Linked DNA regions of Chloroflexus aurantiacus J-10-fl. The protein of the gene in region 2 interacts with the protein of the main gene of each other region in a pairwise test. Links are inferred from orthologs where the notes say so. Each region holds a gene or a part of one and is shown on either strand. Other genes may lie near its edges.

Evidence for each region.
Region 1: the proteins of ruvA (region 2) and ruvC interact in binary tests that used the Escherichia coli proteins (3 or more experiments, as listed by UniProt). The link is inferred for Chloroflexus aurantiacus J-10-fl from one-to-one orthologs.

The regions. Positions count from the first base shown.
Region 1 is NC_010175.1:1,437,443-1,447,869, reverse strand. What follows is about bases 2,591-5,524. They hold ruvC (crossover junction endodeoxyribonuclease RuvC), read right to left. Parts: upstream 4,338-5,524; coding sequence 3,843-4,337; downstream 2,591-3,842. Other genes in these bases: CAUR_RS05465 (cyclic nucleotide-binding domain-containing protein), read left to right, coding at 5,268-5,524; CAUR_RS05470 (YebC/PmpR family DNA-binding transcriptional regulator), read right to left, coding at 4,365-5,123; CAUR_RS05480 (hypothetical protein), read right to left, coding at 3,096-3,776; CAUR_RS05485 (ABC transporter substrate-binding protein), read right to left, coding at 2,591-2,924. In the rest of the region: more of CAUR_RS05485, read right to left, coding at 1-2,590; more of CAUR_RS05465, read left to right, coding at 5,525-7,391; CAUR_RS05450 (zinc ribbon domain-containing protein), read right to left, coding at 8,235-8,678; CAUR_RS05445 (class I SAM-dependent methyltransferase), read left to right, coding at 9,483-10,112; CAUR_RS05440 (ribonuclease HII), read left to right, coding at 10,090-10,427.
Region 2 is NC_010175.1:1,960,832-1,971,133, reverse strand. Bases 3,902-6,710 are described here. They hold ruvA (Holliday junction branch migration protein RuvA), read right to left. Parts: upstream 5,696-6,710; coding sequence 5,108-5,695; downstream 3,902-5,107. Other genes in these bases: CAUR_RS07400 (MgtC/SapB family protein), read right to left, coding at 6,214-6,710; CAUR_RS07405 (methyltransferase family protein), read left to right, coding at 5,745-6,185; xpt (xanthine phosphoribosyltransferase), read left to right, coding at 4,370-5,005; CAUR_RS07420 (bifunctional nuclease family protein), read left to right, coding at 3,902-4,013. In the rest of the region: CAUR_RS07435 (ParB/RepB/Spo0J family partition protein), read right to left, coding at 1-1,007; CAUR_RS07430 (ParA family protein), read right to left, coding at 1,004-1,801; CAUR_RS07425 (peptidoglycan DD-metalloendopeptidase family protein), read right to left, coding at 1,867-3,270; more of CAUR_RS07420, read left to right, coding at 3,435-3,901; more of CAUR_RS07400, read right to left, coding at 6,711-7,485; CAUR_RS07395 (DUF429 domain-containing protein), read right to left, coding at 7,489-8,295; CAUR_RS07390 (chemotaxis protein CheW), read left to right, coding at 8,376-8,828; CAUR_RS07385 (phytoene desaturase family protein), read right to left, coding at 8,892-10,302. UniProt on the Escherichia coli protein: The RuvA-RuvB-RuvC complex processes Holliday junction (HJ) DNA during genetic recombination and DNA repair.

The DNA.
Region 1 (10,427 bases), 520 kb from region 2 along the record:
TGCGGACGCAGATGAAATGTGTAGCGTTTACCACTACTATCGACCTTCCAGCGTGTAGCCAGTGCCGGAATGACGTTGAGATCGAGATCGAGTTCGACCAATCCCTCGAACAGATCGCGCACCAGCTCTTGATCGCCACTCGTGGTGATCAAACCAGGATCGAGGGTGGTTGGGCCGTGCGGGTAAACACCCAGGCGGAAGGGGGTACGCACCGTCAGGCGACGTTGCGAGCGTGTTGCCGGGAACGTGGCAAAAGCCTGTTCGTAGAACTGCTGGGCAGCCTGATAGTCGCCGCTATCCATTGACGCCTGCGCCAGCTTGAGCAACACACTCGCACGCCGCTCATCACTAATCCCTGCCCGCTCAAGCAGGCTCAATGATCGCCGGTAGCCATCACACGCATCGGTACTGGCTGCGATCAGCCGGGCATTATCGGCGGCCTGAGCATACCAGTACGCTGCCGGGATAAAGGCTTCTGCCCGTTCATAATGATCGGCCAACACCCCGGCCCGCTCGGCCAGCCGACCCTGTTCCTGTTCAACCAGAATCTGCGCCACCGCCAGATGGCGATCTCGCCGATGAGCAAACAGGAGCGCACTATATGCGCTCTCCTGAATCAGACCATGGCGAAACTGGTACTCACGTTCAGAACGGAGCAGAAAACCGCGTTCAACCAGCTCCTGCAAATCACGTTCACAATCTGGATGACCACTCAAGCGGGCCAGGATCATCGGATCAAATCGCCGCCCCAACACCGACGCCTGCTGCAACGTCTGGCGTAACCCAGACGGTAGCTGATCAATCTGCGCGAGCAGCAATCCCTGCACGGTATCGGGCAGCGTCTCCAGGGCGGCACCCATTGCGGCAGCACGTGCCAGCTCGACCAGGAAGAGCGGACTCCCACCGCCACGTTCAACCAGTACTGCCTGTTGATCTGGTGTGGTCGTTGGCGCAATTGCCCGCACCAGCTCGTAGGCCGCTTCTGAAGATAGAGGCTGCAATTCAATCGTGTGGGTAATGTCAGCGCGGGCAAATGACGAGATATGATCAAATGAGCGGCTTACCAGAATGATCAGCAATGGTTGGCGGGGCGTGAGCGAGACGAGATGCTGAACAACCGCCAGCGATGTTGCATCAGCCCACTGCACATCATCTAACGCAATTACCAGCGGTTCAGTCGTTGTGATGGCGGTCATTAATTGCTCGCAGATGGTGAGAAGTTGCCAGCGCACACCATCACCACCAATAATTGCCAGTTGTTGCATCTGAGCCGGGGTCAGCGCAACACCGAGAACGCTGGCCAGGATCAGCGCAGCATCGGGGGCATGGATGCCGGGCAATGGTTGCAGCGCTCTCACCAATGCGGAGAAATCGGCCAGATCAGGCAAACGGATCAACAAACGGATCATCTGCCCAATCAGCGCACCACTTTGGAGCCGGTCGTAAGGAGCGGCAGTTGCCTGTATCCACCGCACCGGTGACCTGCTCAGCGCATGCAAGAGATGGGTCTTCCCCATACCCATCTCGCCGACCACCAGAACACTGCCCCCGTATCCCTGCCGGAGTCGTTCAATATGCTGGCGGAGCAGCGCCAGTTCGCTCGTCCGCCCGTACACTGTCGTATCTGGTGATTGTTCGGATAACATTGCCACGCCGGTTAATGCGCTCAAGGCCACCGGTTCCGCTTTGCCCTTGAGCTTAACGGTGCCGAGCATCTGCGTGACGAAGCGATTGCCCAGACGAACGGCCAGTGTTGGATCAATGACGATCTGACCGGGGGCAGCCTGTTGCATAAGGCGCGCCGAGAGATTGATCGTATCCCCCATCACAGTGTACTCGCACCGGGTCGGCGAACCCACCGGGCCGGCAAAGACCCGACCGGTAGCCATCCCGATCTGCTGCTCGCGAATGAACGGCAAGCGTTCGCCGGCGTGCAATAATTCAAGCACAGATAACGCCGCCCGCTGTTCGCACGACTCAAGCGCACGCGGTGCACCGTAGATAAGATGCAGGACACTCCCCTTATCGCCGGTAATCAATCGATTCACCCGGCCACCATAGCGCGCAGCAATCTGCTGGACGGTACTGAAGTAGCGCTCCAACTGGTGCGCAGCCGACGCATCTTCATACGTAATACCGGTAAAGCGCACAAAGACACTCACCACCGGCTTTAACTCTGCCGGATGCATCTGCCCGCTGAGCGCCGCCTCAGCCACTTCCGGTGGCACAAATGGACGTAAACGCTCGGCTGCCGTGCCCGTTTGAAGGTGCAACAGGCGACGGCGACGCGGTGGGTCGGGTAAGGGAGCCAGCACGGCATACCGATCACGCCACTCAGTGATGACAAGACCGCTCAGCGGAACCAATTCCGGATCAAGCAGCACTTCGCCGGCCTGAGCGTGATGCTCGGCTGCCGCCATGCGATCCAGCGTCGCCCCGCCAATCACATCCTCGTAGCCATACGCCGGATCGCCCAACCGTATGCGCAAAACCGGCCCATACGCCATCCCGATCTTCATCGTCAGCGTAAATACCCCTGCCGGGGTCGTGATACGCCCGTGGCGTTTAATGACGGCCTGCATGGCATGCGCAGCCGTAACCGCAGAGCGGAGCAGGGTAGCCCGTCTGCCAGAGGGGCGGCGCGGAAAAAAGACGATGAGAGCATCACCGGCAAATTTAATCACGTGACCGCCATAGGCGCCTGCGGCATCAATTAATGGCGCAAAGACACCATTCAGCGCCCGCGTCAGCTCCTCGGCCCCACGATCCGGCGCCAGCACCTGGGCCAGCCCTTCAGTGAGCGGTGTAAACCCGGAGATGTCGGCAATCAGCGCCACCCCATCTGTCGCCAGTGGCGCGCCATTCAGCTCACAGGCCACCCTATCGGCGGCCACGTATGCCATCAACCCACTATCCTGCATCATAGCGCTGTTCCTGTAAGTGGTGATTACATTCAGTATAGGGGAAATGGCTACGCGGCGCTACTGAATTATGGTACGTGGATAGGGAACGCAGGCACTTATGGCATATAGATCGCCAGGCGCAGGTATGTGCTACCCGCACAGTCGATGATGGTGTCACCCAGGTCAACCCTGTCAACGAACCAACGTCAATCCCAGCTTGCGTAACAGCAGCTCAGCCAGCTCACAGGCATACGCATCGGCGAGGAACCAGCCATCAGGATGTGATTGAGCAATTTGATGCAGCACCCGGCGATAGGGCGCTGGCAGTGGCAGTTCGGGCAACAGCCAGCCACTGCCAATTGGCGAGAGTGTCAACCGCGGCTCAGGCATTAATAACGCATAAGCCGTTAACAGCGCTTCATCATCAGGCACGGTCTGCCATCCGGTTGCCGTGACCCGCACATAGTCTGCCGGGCCGCGCCCGCGCCGACGGCGCACAATCTGCCCTTCAGGGAGGGTTACGGTGTTGTCGGCGGCTGGTTGAATGGTGCGCCAGCCATGGGGCGCAGCCAGATCGAGGATACTAAACTGTTGCTTTTCCTGCACCGGAATCGTGCGCAGTCTACCGGGAACTACTGATGGCGGAGCCGGCAGCGCCGCAATCCGGTCGGCAATCGTCAGAGTTACGAAACTACGCTGCGCCAGGCGGGCAAGCAAACCTTCCCGCCGCCAACTGGTCAGCCGAAAATGAAACCCTTCCCGTTCGCCTTCACCGCGCAACACGGGGCCAAGTGCCGGATTGTGGATGAGAAACAGGTTGGGCTGAATCTCTTCAAAATCGGCGGGCGCACCGGGGCGACGACGAGAAACCATAATGCAATACACCTATCAACACTACCAGGAACTGTGTCTTGTCCCAGCGTTACGCAGCGCGGGATGTCACGACAACCCAAAGCGCTGGAGAGTTGGGGCAGTATAGGCGTGGCAGATCGCAATCGCCAGCGCATCGGCAGCGTCATCGGGGCGGGGTATCGTGGCCAGACCGAGCGTCAGGCGCACCATCTCCTGCATCTGCCGCTTATCGGCGCCACCGTAGCCTGCCACTGCCTGCTTCACCGCCAGCGGCTTATACTCGTGAACAGGAATACCGGCCTGCGCGAGCGCCAGTAAGGCCACCCCGCGCGCCTGACCAACCGTCAGTGCGGTATTGACATTCTTCCCGAAAAACAGCTCCTCGACCGCAGCAGTATCCGGGCGCAAGCGCTCAATAATCGCACGGAGGCCATTGTAGAGCTGCAAGAGCCGTTCAGGGTGGGGCATACCGGCAGGCGTCGTCAAGGCACCAACATCGATCAGGCGCAAATGACCATTGTTGAACTCAACGATGCCCCAGCCCATCGTAGCCGTACCGGGGTCGATACCAAGCGCACGCACAGCTTGTTCCTGTTCAACGCCAGCCAGCTACGCATCGAAGCGCGCAACCAGTTCGGCGGTAATATCGAGGTTCGAGTACACCTTCTGCACGTCGTCGAGATCTTCGAGCTTCTCGATCAGGCGCAGCGCAGCCAGTGCGTCTTTCTCGTCGGGCTGAATAAGCGTCTTGGCGCGCATAATCTTCTCGGCATTCGCTACCGGCACACCCTGATCGAGCAACGCCTGCCGAATCGCATTCAGTTGCGTCCAGTCACAATAAATCTCAAGCGTCTCATCATCGACGACTACGTCATCAGCCCCGGCATCGATTGCCATCAGTTGCAGTTCATCGGGGTCATGTTTGACGGCACTGAGGTCAATGGTGATCAGTCCCTTCTGCTCAAACATCCAGGACACAGAACCGGGTTCACCAGGGTTACCGCCATTCTTGTTAAACGTGGCCCGAACTTCCGAGTTGGTACGGTTGCGGTTGTCGGTTGCCGCTTCGATCAGAATCGCAACCCCTCCAGGGCCATACCCCTCGTAGAAAATCTCTTCCAGCGCAGCTTCGTTCGATTTGCCCAGACCGCGATCAATGGCGCGCTGAATGTTCTCATTCGGCATATTATTGGCACGCGCTTTTTCTATCGCCAGGCGCAGGCGAAAGTTCAGATCGGGGTCGCCACTGCCACCTTCGCGAGTAGCAATAGTTATATCACGCGCCAGTTTGGTAAAAAGCTGCCCACGTCGCTGATCATTAACGCCTTTTGTGCGACGAATGGTATGCCATTTCGAATGGCCTGACATACGATCCAGCCTCCTTTGATGTAGAAGGTTATACTGAACCAATTATAGCATGCCTGGTCGAGGGGCTTGCATTGATCGCTACAATACGTTTATCGAGACGTTTATACAGGTATAGCATTCAGTACCAGTCGGCAGGAGGAGCGTATGAAGAAGATAGTACCAACGGAGCGAGTACGGTGTCTACCCAACGACATCTACGTCGTCACGACCACTGCCGGCGATATCCAGGTCAACAGTCCACCGGAGAGTCTGAAATTCCTGCTCGCGCACGGCTTAACGCCACCGCAATATGTTCTGCTACCGCCTGATGCTCCGACCGGGAGTGAACCGGGTTCGCATGGCTTTGTGCGACGCGGGATCAATTATGCCAGCGTCGAGTTTCTGATCTATGCCAGTTTCTTCGGTCGACAACAGCGGATTACATTAATCACGCCCACGGAAGCCCAGGCTCAACGACTACGCATCCTGTTACAAGAGACGATCAACGGCCCTTCAGCACCGGAAGACTGGCCGGGAAGCTGGTTGAAAGAGGAATGTGCGACGGTAGCTTTCTTTCCGCCACTTGGCCGCGCACCGACCGTTGACGATATGGTCACCATTGTGGCGCTGGAAACCGGTGGCGGCAACCTCGGCGAGGTACAGATCACGTATCACGACGATGCTTTTCATTTTACCGAACATGGGGTTGACATTGCACGCATTCCGGCGACGATTACCGGCATTGCCCAGCCACTGACGGTGGCCCCACCACGTCCGCTCGTGCGCCAGATGATCACACTCCAATTCATCGGGGGGAGTGATGGTTTTGATCCGACCGGCATCACAACCTGCTTTCTCGCCTATTTTTGCAACAATCAACCCCTCTTGTTTGATGCCGCGGCCTATCTGAATGTGCGACTGGCCCATCTTGGTCTCTCTCCACGGCAAATCGACCTGGTAGTCATCTCGCACCTCCATGAAGACCACATTGCCGGTCTACCTGAATTGATTCTCACTGGTGGTAAACGGGTGCAACTGGTGACGGCCCAGCCGATCTATCGCTCGTTGCTGCGCGTTTTGGGTGTCATGCTCGATCTTCCCCCGGCAACAGTTGCCGAACTGTTTGACTTCTACCCGCTTGATCCTGGGCAACCACTCGACCTGCATGGCTATCACTTTACGGCAACCTATGCAGTTCATTCAGTGCCCACCATTGCGGTGCGGGTGAACGGTGTTGGTTATTCAGGTGATATGCGGTACGACGAAGCATGGCTGGAACACCTGCATCAAACCGGACACCTGAGCAGCGAACGGCTTGACGAACTCCGTCAGTTTGCCGATGGGGTCGAAATTCTGGTGCACGATATGGGTGGTGGTGCCATTCATACCACTCCGACTGAACACCTGCTCCGTACCCTTAGCACACGCAGTCGGCGACTGGTACTGGCTCACACCAGCCGTCAGGACTTCACGGTAACCGACGAACTGGCCGACCGGGTGGAAGTTGCCGGGAGCGGTCATATTGTCGGGATAGGTGAAATTGTCTACGACGACGAACAACGTCAACGCTTTGAAACCTTCACCATCTGCCCACTTTTTGCCCGCCTCCCGGTCGCAGAGCGGGTAAACCTGGCAAACCAATGTACTATCGTCTCGTATCCGGCAGGACAGGTGATTGCCCGTGAAGGTGAAGCTTCTGACGGTTGCGCATACGTGATTCACCGCGGAGTCGTGGAGATTATTGTCGGCAACGAATCGGTACGCTTCCTGGGGCGTGGCAATAGTCTGGGTGAACGCGGTGCTTTGATTGGCGAGCCTCGCACCAGTACTATGGTGGCTCATAGTGACGTGCAACTCTTACAAATCACTCCAGATCTGTTTACCAGAGTGGCCGGGCAACTGGGATTGGCAGAGGCTTTTGCCCGCGCTGACTGGCTCTGGCAACAATCAACACTGGGGCAATTGCCCTGGGCTACGCTACTCGATCTGGCACTGGATTTCACGCCGCATACGGTCGCAGCCGGTACGGTACTCTGCCGGCGCGGCGAGATGAGCACAACCGGCTACTTGCTGGTACACGGTCGTGTCCACTATAGCGCCATGCGTGACGGTGAGAGCGAACGAAGTGGTGACTGTTTTGGGATGCGATCTGCCCTGCGTGGCGAACCCTATCGCCTGACCGTGCGCGCACTTAGCGACTGCGTGGTATGGTCGATAGAGGCTTCTTCCCTCCAGCGCTTCTATCTGACGTATCCCGATTTATTTCTCCACTTGCGGGTGATTGGATAACGGCCGGCCAATGGCATCCCGAGAGGTATGCCATATCTGGCAAACTCGACCGGTGATGATCGTGTCTGTCGTGGATACGGTGATCATCTGGCGGGGCAGCACTTGTGGAATAGAAGAGGTTCCCGGCGAGTACTTCTCACCTGCGTTAGAGATACCGGGCTGTAGTAGGGGCGACGCATGCGTCGCCCCTACCCTGACGCCAATTCACCAGCGACTCGCCGCTGATACACCCAACAACGATTCAGCACGCGGCTCATCCCTGAACGATGCACATTGTTGCGCAAGACCTGGCACAAGACACCCTGGCTGTACCCATTTGACAAAGTGCAGTGCTCGTAGTATTATTTTACCTGCGTCGGGGAACCGAGCCATGCCGAAGTGGCGGAACTGGCAGACGCGCTACGTTCAGGGCGTAGTGAGGGTGACCTCGTGTGGGTTCAAATCCCACCTTCGGCACCACGTTGGGGGATAGTTTAAGGGTAGAACACCTGGTTCTGGCCCAGGCGGTTGGGGTTCGAATCCCTGTCCCCCAGCCAAATAAAACGATATAACCCCTTCTTCACAATGGCGTGAAGAAGGGGTTTTTATCTGGCCATCCCGGTACCGGGCATCAAGCTATTTTAACCTGACTTGCCATCTATGATGTGAGCGGGTCACGGAGGCTGCCTGCCTTGATGAGCAGCGCGACGTTGCGTGTACCGCCGTGCAGCGTACCTGCATGAACGACGTAGGGAGCATCGAGTTCCCATCGACGCGCTACGTTACGCCTCACGGCAGCAATTCAGGTTATACCCATCCGCTGTGTCCTCCGTGCCTCTGTGGTGACAAAGGTAGCGACCTGGATTATTTTACAACCCGCGTGCCACACGCAGGACAAAAGATGGCCGTAGCCGGCATCTGAAACCCGCACTGCGGACATATTTTTTGCCCAGCCGTTGGCGCAGGGGCTTCGCTGATCGGCACCGATTGCATCGGTGGCGGTGCGGGCGTTGGTTCGATGTATACCTCATTCTGCGCTTTCTTCAGCTCTTCTTCGCGCACCAGCAAGGTAGAACGCAACTGATCGAGGGCTGCCGCCAGCTCGGCTAATGAAGGTACCTGAATCTGACCGGCCCGCTGCAAATCGTAGGCACGCTGCCCTATCTCCATCAGTTTCTGATCGATCTGGCGACGTAACTCATTAATCTCGGCCTGGAGACGAGTCGTTTTTTGAAATTTCTCGGCCTCGAACTTTGCCCGATCAGTAACCTGGGAAAAGGTTTTCCCCAGTTGATCTAAGATACCCATCGTTCATTCTCCTTCTGTCGAGTATGGTTGTGTTCATTGTAGCATCAGACAAGTTACTTTCTCTAGCTTTGACGAACAAAGGTGGTCGGTGGATGCAGCAGGGTGAGCGGCGTTTGAGACAGGCTGATGAGTAGAGTTCAAATTTGACGATCACCCTGGTACTACCTGTAAGCGTGGAAGTGCAGCACCAGCATTGCTGCTCCTCACCCAGTGGGAGTGGGTTTCGGCGAGGATACCCTTGCCAGGTAGAGGTATCCGTGGCGCGTCGTGTGGAGTGCGGCAGCATGGCTGCCGCGCTAGCCGTGCTCGTGATCCGGTGCGTGGCAGGCCGTTGCCCCGACTCATCACGGGGATGCCGGGTGTGAACGTTACAATCACTGAATGAGATCACTTCAGGAGATGTTTTTTGAAACAGGTTTTAGTCTCTTGATACCTGCGTTGACCCCTTGACACCAAATCTTGCTCAACAATATGCATCGTTCAGGTGTGTCACCGGTAAGGCGGTAGGGGCACGGCATGCCGTGCTCCTACCTCGTCCAGGTGCAGTATCAGGGTCATCATCTGGTGGGGTCATGAAGTCTATCCCTCGTGCGACGCACATACTGGCATGTGGTATAACAATACTGGCTGGTCTTGTAAAGGGATGCTCATTACCTGTGTTGCGCGCCGTAACCACTCATGGTTATGCAGGCTGTACATTTGGCAGCAGCCTCGCCTACAAGGGGAGATGCTGGACGGTGTTGAGTATTGCTCAAATATCAGACAACAGGTAACCCTGCCACAACATGAATTGAGTGGATGTTGATGAACGGGTTGATCGCCGTATACCAACAGCTTGTCCGCTGGTTATTTCACCGCCTGTACAATGAGTTTGCCTGGAGTTATGACGTTGTCGCCTGGGCAGTGTCGGGCGGCTACTGGCAACGCTGGGTACGGGCGGCTGAACCATTTTTGCACGGACGCATTCTTGAGTTGGGATGTGGCCCTGGCTATCTGCAAGCGACTCTCGCGACCCGCCCCGGTGTTGTCGGCCTCGACCTGTCGCCGTCGATGCTTCGACGTGCAGCGCGCTTTGGCCGACGACTGGTACGGGCTGACGCTCGCCGACTACCCTTTGCCGATGCGAGTTTTGACACAGTATGTGCAACCTTCCCGGCAGAATACATTCTCGATCCGGCAACCCAGGCCGAAATTCGGCGCGTTCTCACGCCTGATGGTCATCTGGTGATTGTGGATGGCGGACGACTGGAAGGTGGCTACGGGCGGTTCATCGATGCCATTTACCGCCTGATATGGTTGGGGCGCAAGACAGGGACATTGCCGAAAACGGTACCATTTGGCGATTTTATGCTTCAGGTACAGCGCGTACAGGTGGCAGACAGCAGTGTACTGGTGATGATTGGAAAACCGAATGTTGCCCGATCTGAGTATTGAGCACGACTTGCAAAGGCGTGGCTATGCAAATCTGGCCGGTATTGACGAAGCCGGTCGTGGATGCTGGGCAGGGCCAGTGGTGGCAGCGGCAGTTGTACTCTCTCCAGCGGTCTATCGGCAGCCGGATCTGCTGGCCGGCGTGAACGACTCGAAACAATTGACAGCCGGTGCCCGTGAGCGCATCTACACCAGCATTCAGACCCATGCGCTGGGCGTGGGTGTCGGGATTGTACCGGCATTTCTGATCGATGCGTATGGTATTCTGCCGGCAACCAGACTGGCAATGATCCAGGCCTTGCTGGCGCTGCCGTGTGC
Region 2 (10,302 bases):
ACTGGCGTTTGCAGCAACTCTTCAAACATCTGTTGCGCCATCTGATCCTCTGGTGAACGAGTAGCGGGTAGGCGTTGGCGTTCTGGTGATGAAATCGTCCTGCCTGGAGAAGGCATCTTCCCGCCAAGTGGTTCTACCACCTGCGCCAGAGCCGTTTCCAGATCAACGCCACCGGTGAGCGCTTTGCAGAGCCGATCAGTCTCAGTCAAGCCAAGGTGATGGGTGACAATCGCTTCACAGGCGGCGTTTTGAAGCTGGGCATCACCGATCTGAAGCAGGGCGAGAGCCTGCGCCGGCTCAAGCTGACCAGCGCAAAGTGCATGACGGGTAGATGCTGCCAGGCCGGGTTGAGCCGCGATCTCACAAAGATGCTCGATCTCACGAACAGAGAGAGCACGCTCTTTGATTAATGCAAGCGCAGCCTGCTGATCCGTTGCGTCCTCGATCCGCAACAGTGCCCGCCCATGTCCGGCACTAATTGTGCCATCGAGGAGAGCCTGACGAGCCACGGGAGAGAGGCGCAACAGGCGACGACTATTGACAATTGCCACGCGACTCTTGCCGACACGCCGGGCAATTTCTTCATCGCTCAAGCCAAACTCACGCCGCAAGGTTTCGTAGGCCTGAGCCTCTTCCAGGGGGTTAAGGTCAGCCCGTTGGACATTTTCAACTAGCGCCAATTCGAGAAATTGTTGCGGTGTCGCATTTTTTATGATTGCCGGAATGGTAGCAAGACCGGCCATACGGGCAGCGCGTAGCCTGCGCTCGCCGGCGATCAGTTCATAGCCCCCCTGCTGGTCTTCACTCACGATGATCGGCTGGAGCACGCCATGGGTCTGAATTGAAGCCACCAGTTCAGCGAGCGTGGTCTCATCAAAGGCAGTACGGGGTTGGGCACGGTTAGCCTTGATTGCCGAGACCGGCAATTCCCGCACCGGTGTCTGATCAAGTGATGCGGCAGGAATGAGAGCATCGAGTCCACTTCCCAGTCCACGCTTCCGGCTCATACGACTCGTTCCTCCCGTCCGATCAATTCTTCGGTTAACAGGGAATAGGCTTGTGCACCACGACCATGCGGATCATATTCGTAGGCGATACGTCCATGACTGGGAGCTTCACTAAGCCGTACACTGCGCGGGATCAGGGTACGACAGATGAGGCGGGGAAAGTAGCGTTGCACCTCATCTACCACTTGTTGCGCCAGATTGGTACGACCATCGTACATCGTCATTACTACACCAAGGATGCGCAGGGTAGGGTTCAGACTCTCCCGAACTCGTTCCAGGGTCATCTTAAGCTGTGCCAATCCTTCCAGGGCCAGATATTCACACTGGAGCGGGATCAGAACGGCACTGGCAGCGCAGAGCGCGTTCACAGTGAGTAACCCAAGTGATGGTGGACAGTCGATAACGATCCAGTCGTAGCGCTGCAAAAGTGGCACCAGGCCATCACGAAGTCGCCACTCGCGCCGTTCTACGTTTACCAGCTCAATGGCAGCGCCTGCCAGTTCTTGATCGGCAGGAATGATGTCCAGTCTTTCCCGGCCACTTGAACGAGGAATTGTTTCTGGTGGTGCACCACCGAGCAAGAGATCGTAGGTCGTTACTGTCAGTGAGGTCTTCGCAATCCCAAGGCTGGTAGTGGCATTCCCCTGAGGATCGATATCAACGAGGAGAACACGTAAGCCTCGCCGGGCAAGTTCGCCGGCGAGGTTAACGGCGGTCGTCGTTTTGCCAACCCCACCTTTCTGGTTGGCAATCGCGATGATATGTGGTTGTGAATGGGTTAGATGTTGTTTCACGTGAAACACCTGCCTCAAGCAGCCACTCTGAGCGCTATTGTACCACAGGCAGGCACAAAACAACATCAAGGAAGATAACGCAATGGATTGACGGCACGCCCATTGACGAGAATGGTGAAGTGTAGATGAACGCCGGTTGAATAGCCGCCTCCAGCGCGATCATAGGTACTTCCCATATAGCCAATTAGTTGTCCGGCACTCACTTCCTGTCCGACCCGCACAACTGGCTGGGCAATGAGATGACCGTAGATCGTTTCGATACCGCCAGGATGCCGAATCTTGACGCAATACCCATAACCACTACACCATCCTGCCTCACGTACCCGTCCACTACTCGCTGCAACGATTGGTGTCCAGGCACGATTGGCAATATCTATCCCGTTATGAAATCCACCCCAACGTGGCCCGAAACCAGAGGTCAACACCCCTCGTGCAGGCCAGACCCAGCGCGGTGGAGGCGGCGGAAAATCGCGGACTTCCGGAAGGGCTGCGACTTGCGCCGGATCAACCTCTAACAAATCACTCCGAATCCAGCCGGTAATATCGCCGATTTCAATCTTTACCCAATCATTGTACCGCCCCCGCAAAGCCACCTGCCGACCGGCTGCCAACTGCGCCTGCCGTGGATGATCAGTGCTTGGGCCGGATCGAACATTTGTTTCATCCACCAGTACAATACCAACCGGCTCGGCACGACGCTGGGCAAACGCAGCCTCCTGTTCATTTGACCACGGCAATCGACCACCTGGAATAAATATTTCGCGGCCTATTACCAATTGACCGCCAGGCAACCGATTCGGTGCAAAAGTGGCTATAGCTTCCGGTGCCACACCGTAGCGCTCGGCCAGTCCCGCAAGGGTCTCTCCTTCAACGACCGTATGTGTTAACCCAGCCAGGTGTGGTATGCGCAACGGTTGTCCAACCCGCAACGCATCGCCACGATCCAGTTGGTTTGTCCACACTAACGTGCTGAGAGGAATCTGATAGCGCTCGGCTACCTCTGCCAGCGTTTCGTTCTCAGCCAGCATGTGGGTTGTTTGAAAAGCGGTCAATACCGGCTGAGGCGCCCGTAGCGCCGGCGCAATTGGTTCTGGCTCGACTGTCTTTGAGGGGGTATGACGTACCGCCGGCGCAATTCGTACTATCTGCTCTGCCGGCACTACTGAAGACAATTGCGTCACTATCGCGTCAGACACCTCACGGGGATTTGTCAGCGATTGAAGAGGAAGTGTTCGATCAACGATCAAAACGCCAAGTACCCCAACTATCAGCAAGATATGAGCTAACTGCCGGGAAAGGCGGAGCTGCCAGCGTAACGCTCGTGACCGGATCGAACCTTCGACAGAGGGTTGCGTAGCAACCCAGTAGCCATCGCGTACATGGCGAACAGTCCGCCGCGCCGCAGCCAGCCGCCGCTTGCTGCGCAACCATCGCTCTAACCATGGAGGATGATGAAATACTACGTGCATGCTTCTACTCTCACCTTCTCTGTAGAGCATACACGTAGTAGACTGCTTTGTCAATCTTGACGGCATCTTTCATCGCATGATAAGATATAAGCGTAGAATTTTCCGCTGCCCAGTCCGGCGTCGCTTTGGCTTCCGGTGATGGGCGTTCCATGAAAGGCCGGCTAATGATACGAGTCGTTGTCGATAGTATCCGTGTCAGCCTGTTGACGCAGAGCCGGGTCGTCGTTCTCCGCGAAACCGAAGGGAATCGCTACCTGCCCATCTGGATCGGCCAGTTTGAAGCCGATGCCATCGCGATGGCCATTCAGGGTCACGAACCGCAACGACCGATGACCCACGACCTGCTCAAGGCTGCCATCAGCGAGTTAGACGGACTTGTCCGTCAAATCTATATCAGCGATATTCGCGATAATACGTTCTTTGCACGTATCCTGATCGATCAGGCCGGGCGGACGGTTGAGCTTGATGCGCGACCCAGTGATGCTATTGCACTTGCTGAGCGAGTACAGGCCCCTATCTTTGTTGCTGCTCATGTGCTGGATCAGGCAGGGGTCCTCTTTGATGAGGAAGAGCAGTCAGATGATGCTGTTCCTCCTACACCGGTATCACGCAACGAGGAGCCTGCGTCAGAGGCGTCCTCTGAGCCTGAACCTGAGCTGAATGAAGACTCCCTCTCCATCTTCCGCAATTTCATTAATACTCTTGATCTCAATGACCGTGACCGGCCTGGTGAGAAGTCTTGAAGTCTGTTAGATGGTGTTTAACAGAGGGCGGTTAAACCGCCCTCTGTTATTTTGACCGGCTTGTGGATAACTTGCGATATTATGTGGAAAACTTGGACTGTTTGTGGATAACCTGCGGAACAAGTCGTTGATAGCTCGTGGAGGATTTGCGTAAGACACTTCGTACATTGTTTTGATCACTCCTTTTGTGGATAGACGTTCACAAGTCGTCCACATGCGGTTTGAGGCATTAGAATAAGCTGGAAAGACTGCTGTCCACACTTTCCACAAGCCTACGATCATGACGAATTTCTTCTTGCGCTTTATTATTTTGATGTTAAGGGAGTTACCTGTTTATAGTGGTGTGGATATATCCTATGCAACTGGTTGAACGCTTTTTGTGCGAACCCTTTCCTCCGCTTGCTCAACGTATCATCCAGGAGGGTGTTGTTGTTAATGATCGTATCCTCAAGATCGATCACTTCCTCAACCATCGGATTGATACAGACCTGATGTCTGCTATTGGTGTTGAACTGGCAACTCGCTTACAACCATTTGCCGCTGAGTTAATTCTGACCGCAGAGGCAAGTGGTATTCCACCGGCGCTGGCCACAGCCCTTGCTGCCCGGTTGCCTCTCGTGTATGCGAAAAAGTACGATCCCGATGTTCCAGTGCCGGCATTGACCCGCCATATCCATTCACCAACCCGTGATCGTCAGGTTCAACTGGCAATCTCAGCCCGCTTTATTCCTGCGGGGAGTCGTGTGGCGATTGTCGATGATTTTCTGGCTAATGGTCGTACTGCACTGGCTTTGGCCGATATGGTGTACGAGGCTGGAGCTACTGTGGTTGCCGCAGCATTTGTGGTTGAAAAGCAGTTTCAAGAAGGGCGGTTGTTGCTGCAAAAGCTGGGAGTCCCTATCATCTCGCTGGCACAGATTACGCGCTTTGTTGATGGCAGGCCTCTTATTTATGGCTGGCCATCATCTGTGCCGGGACAATCAGACGGGTAGGTTGTTCCTATCGGAAACCTGTAGTCCCGTGGGCGAATGACAGAGATATTGATTGGCTTACCCTGATACGGAAAAAGAGCGCACGGTCAGTTTTGCTTCTGTTCAGGCACTACCAAAATAGCGTAATGCCAGTCGTAAGCGCTCTTCCAGGGTTGGCGGGGCATCTCCCGGTAGGGCCGCAATTGCTGCGGCTGCTTCTGTAGCGCTGTACCCTAGACTGATCAGGATGTCGGTCAGCTCACGGTCGAGAGTGCTCACGTTGCCTGGAGTCGTGCCGGATAGCTGGCGCAAATCGATCTTACCCCGGAGTTCCAGCACAATCCGTTCGGCAGTCTTCTTGCCGATTCCTGGCACTCGTGCCAGGCGTGCTATATCGCCACCGGCAATACTCTTTTGTATCTCATCGGGAGAGCCACTCGATAGCAGGTTTAAGGCGATTTTGGGGCCTACTCCGCTGACACCAATCAACTGCTCGAACAGGTTGCGTTGAGCTGGATCGCTAAAACCGTATAATGTCAGCGCGTCTTCACGTACAATGAGCAGGGTGTAGAGGAATGTTTCACTACCGATCTGACCAACAGCATTCAAAGTAGAACGCGGAGCGTAGATGAGAAGTCCCACCCCACCGGTCTCGACGATCAGGTGGTCGATACCGATGCTCTGAATGATGCCGCGGATTGATGCAATCATACTATGCAGTCCTTACACACTATTGTTTGAAGAGAGGTTTCGGGTGAAGATGCGTTCGCCATTCTACTCAATAAGTCTGGTGCTTGCTCAGTTTGGATGTTTGGGTGTTATTGTGCTGAGTGGCCCCCTTATCCCAACGTCGCTACTCCCACTGTGCTTGCTGGTAGCCGGTTTGGCTTTAGGCCTGTGGGCTTTGTTCACAATGCGTCTTCGCCGTCTCTCGGTCTTCCCTGATCCCTTGCCCCACACCGAACTGATAAGTTCCGGCCCTTATCGTCTCGTTCGTCATCCAATGTACACTAGCCTGCTCCTCGCCACCCTGGGCTGGATACTGGCGTTGCCTGTATGGTGGCGCTGGGGATTGTGGTTTGGTCTGTTGATTGTCCTCATCACTAAGCTGACGTATGAAGAGCAGTTACTCCAGTCTCGGTTTGCTGACTACCAGACGTATCAACAACGCACCTGGCGACTGTTTCCATGGATCTGGTGATGGTAGTCGTCATCAGCGATATGCGATCTTACCATGGCCAGAGCAGTCCGACCAGCATGGCACATGTCATTAATGTGAATATAGGCGCCATGGCCTTTCGCAAGAGGCTTGAACCTCCGCCAAGGACAATCCCTCCTTTCACCAGGGTGTTGGTCAGGACGGCAGTACCGATAGCCCGCGCTGCGGTCTGCTCGCCAATTCCGTCTCTAACTGTTGCCAGCTCGCTGAGTGAGAGGGTTATCGCATCCACGTCAACTAATCCGCCAAAGATGCTGGAGAGATAAATTCCGGCATCACCAAACCAGGTTCGCGCCAGGTTTGCGCCGATCAGGATGGCGGCGTACAGTAAGCTGAAACCGATAGCCGACCGTAGCTCCAGCGGATTGCTAAGCGTTAGACTGCTCGAATCGTTGCCCTGCGCTTGTTTTACTAACCAGAGACTCCCAATCAGGCAAGCACTGCCGCCGATGGCAATGATTGGCCATAGAAAGGGAAGGACATTCGGTGCAATCGCACCGGTTAGGATCGCCACTCGCAGGAACATAACACTCCACGCCAGAAGAATGGCCAGCGCATACGCCCGACTCAACGCTGGTTCGCTGTGACTACGCTGTGTATTACTCAGGGTTACTGCCGTTGATGAGACGATTCCGCCGATGATGCCGGTTAATGCAATACCGCGGGTTGCCCCAATGATCTTGTGTAGCGCATAGCCGCTGAAGTTGAAGGTCGAAATGAGGACAACCAGAAACCATATCTTCTGGGGATTGATGACATCAAATGGCGCCGGAGCTACTGATGTGCTGGGCAGGATCGGCAAGATGATCGCACTGATTGCCGCCAGTGTTAGGGCCGCTTGCATGTCTTGGGTACTGAGCCGATGTGCGAAATCGTGTAGGCGACTTTTCAATGCCAGTAAGCCCGCAGTTGCTACCCCTACAGCCGTGGCTAGTGTTCCGTACCCCCAGGCAATCAGGCCACCGCACAGGAGTGTAGTAATGAGCGCCATCTCACTGGTTAGCCCCAGTCCTTCCTGACCACTGCCTACAACATACGCGGCAATTAATAGTCCCCCTACGATGACTATCAGAGCAGCAAAGATGATCGGTGCCTGTAGGGTAATGCCTGCTAACCCTCCTGCACAACCAATGAGACCAACGATGGCATACGTGCGCACGCCGGCAAATAACTCGCCAACGCCGGTGTAGGCATGCTCGCGTTGTAAGCCGATCAATGCCCCGATGAGCAAGGCCAGGCCAAATTGATAGAAGAGTTCGGTTGTGGTTCGACTGTCGAACATAGCCTATCCCTGATTGATCGGCGCTGCTGGGGTCTTTTGTTCGTACCAGTATGGGGTAAAAATTGCCCCACCGTCAACTGTGCCGAAGCTGCGACATCTCGCTGCTCCCCAACGATGACCATAGAGCGCAATGTAGGCACATAGTACCGCATCGGCTTCGTCTTCGATAGCTTTGAGTGCCGTTGCACCTGTATCGCTCAGATCAACCTTCTCCCAGATGCGGTCAACGCCAATCAGCGGCGGATCGGCGTGGATCAAACTGCCCAGCAGGTCGAGATACCGCCGCAGTTCGTGTCGCCGACTGACTAAGGAACGTCCCTGGCGCGCTTTGTATTGCAGAATCCGGGGCAACCCGAAGAGAACGATGGTTGCCGGGTGTGGAAAGACTTCAACAATCAATCGCCCGCCGCCCCCGCTCTCAATCGTTGGTGTGTAGCAGAATCCATCACTGGCCAGTGCAGCAATGATTTCCTCGCCACGCAAACCACCGTAACGTCGCAGCAACTGTCGGTTTGCCGGGTGTGGCCCGGCGTGATACTGACGAAACGCTGCCGCTAACTCGGCTTCAGCCAGACGCCGACCGGTCTCATTTGGTACGAGGAGTGGAGCGTCAATGGCCAGGATGGCCGGCGCATCGCCACAGGTAGCGCGAATTGTCGCCACAATCTCTGCGGTCGTCTTCAAATGGTGTGGACGAACTATCAGATGCGCGCCACTCGGTGTACCCCAGGCTGCCGCCAGGCCACTGGGATTGCGCTCTGACCACGCCAGGTCCAGGCCGAGATAGATGGTTGTCGGTGGAACGTTCATTGCTGGTTGCCTGATTATAACGCCGGTAGCCGGTTATTTAGAGTACAGTATAGTCAAATCTGAACGACAGGGAGGTCAATATGGGTACAATAAATCCCCCCTCAACGGCAATGACCATCGTTTGCCGGATTGGAAGCCGGTTTGTTGCACTGCCAATGCAGACAGTAGTTCATACCGCTCGTTTCGCTGAACTAACGCCTGCCAGCGATGTCTCGGCAATCGTTTGTGGTGTGGTCTCGGTGCATAGTGCGACAGTACCGGTTATCGATGGCCGTTCGCTGCTCGGTGAGCCACCTGGCTACGATCTCGGTAGCTATATTCTGCTGGCTGCTTCAGATATTGATCAGCCGCCAGAAATCGGCCTACTGGTTGATGAGGTGATGAGCATCCATCGGGTGGGTGCCGATGGCCTGGCACCGGTTGATCACATCGACGGTATTTCATGCGGTGTGATCCGTGATCTGCCGCAGCCTGCGTTACTGCTTGATGTCGATGAGCTGTTTGCACTGGCCCACGGCAGTGCCCGCGATTAAGGTTTTGAATGGATGGGTGCCGGGCGTTGCCCCGGGGCAACGCCCACGCTGATGCCTGGCAGGCTAATGGGCAACCGCGGTTGTCTGGTGAAGCGGTAGGTCTTCACCGATAAAATGTACAGCGCTCTTCGCTGCTTCCAGAATGGTCATCAAGCCACTACCTGGATGGACTGCCCCACCGATCCAGTAGAGGTTGCGTGCGCCATTGTGGCGGATATGCGGGCGAAAAGGGCCGAGTTGACTCCAACTGTGAATCAAATTGAAGACTGCACCCAGATAGGTGTGGTGCTCGTCACGCCATGTCTCCGCAGTGTACCGTCGTTCAACGACAATGTGGCGTTCAACGTCTTCAAAGCCGAGTTTGGCCATCTGCCGGATAATCAGGTCGCGATAGCGCTGCTCGACCGCTGCCCAATCGACCGGATAGCGCAGGTTAGGAACTGGTACCAGCACGAAGAGGGTGCTGTGTCCGGGCGGCGCGTTGGTTGGATCAACGATAGTCGGGTTGCATACGTAGAATGATGGGTCATCTTCATCCAGAACGGCACTCTTCGCCCACAAAGGATCGTTGCGACGAATGTTGGCCGACAGGTAGAGTTGATGGTGTGGCAGATGATCCCAACGCCGGTTAACGCCCAGGTAGAGCATAAAGGTCGAGCATGAAAACTCCATCGAGTTGAGCTTCTGGTCGGTGTATGTGCCGCGTGCGTGGGGCGGAATAATATGAGTGAGCGCGTGACCAAAATCGGCATTCACGACTACTGCATCAGCCTTTATCCGTTCGCCACCGACCAGCTCAACGCCGCAGGCCCGTCCCTCTTCTACCAGTACTTGCTTCACCGGACTGTTGTAGTGAATAACAACACCCAGGTCGGTTGCAGCTTTCGCCAGGCCGGCGGCCAGGGCACGGAAGCCGCCACGCGGGTGCCAGATGCCGTCGGCAAATTCGAGAAAGGTTACCAGGCTGAACACGCTGGAACACGCGGTTGGGTGCATGCCCAGATATTTGGCCTGGTATGACAGCGCGTAGACGACCCGTTCGTCGCGGAAGAAGCGCTTGAAGTGATCGTATAAGCTCTCCCAGGGGCGGAAGGCCAGCGCAGCCGCGATCTCGCGAGGTTTCAAGTAGCCGAGTGGACTGCGCACCGGTGTGCCCAGGTATGGTTCATAACCGACCACATTCTTACGGATATGCTCGATATACCAGCGCTCAAACTCTGCCGGCAATGCTGGATCAAAGCGGGCCAACTGTGCTTTGAAGGCTGCAATGTTTGAGGTCAAATCAAGATATTCACCATCCCAAAAGCGAATGCGGGTATTTGGATCGAGCCGGATGAGCGTGACATAATCGCTGAAACGTAACCCGGCACTGCTAAACAACTCATCGTAGACCCGTGGCACTTGCAAGATCGTTGGCCCCGTGTCGAAATGGTAATCACCGAGTGAGAAGCCGCGCATGCGTCCACCCGGACGA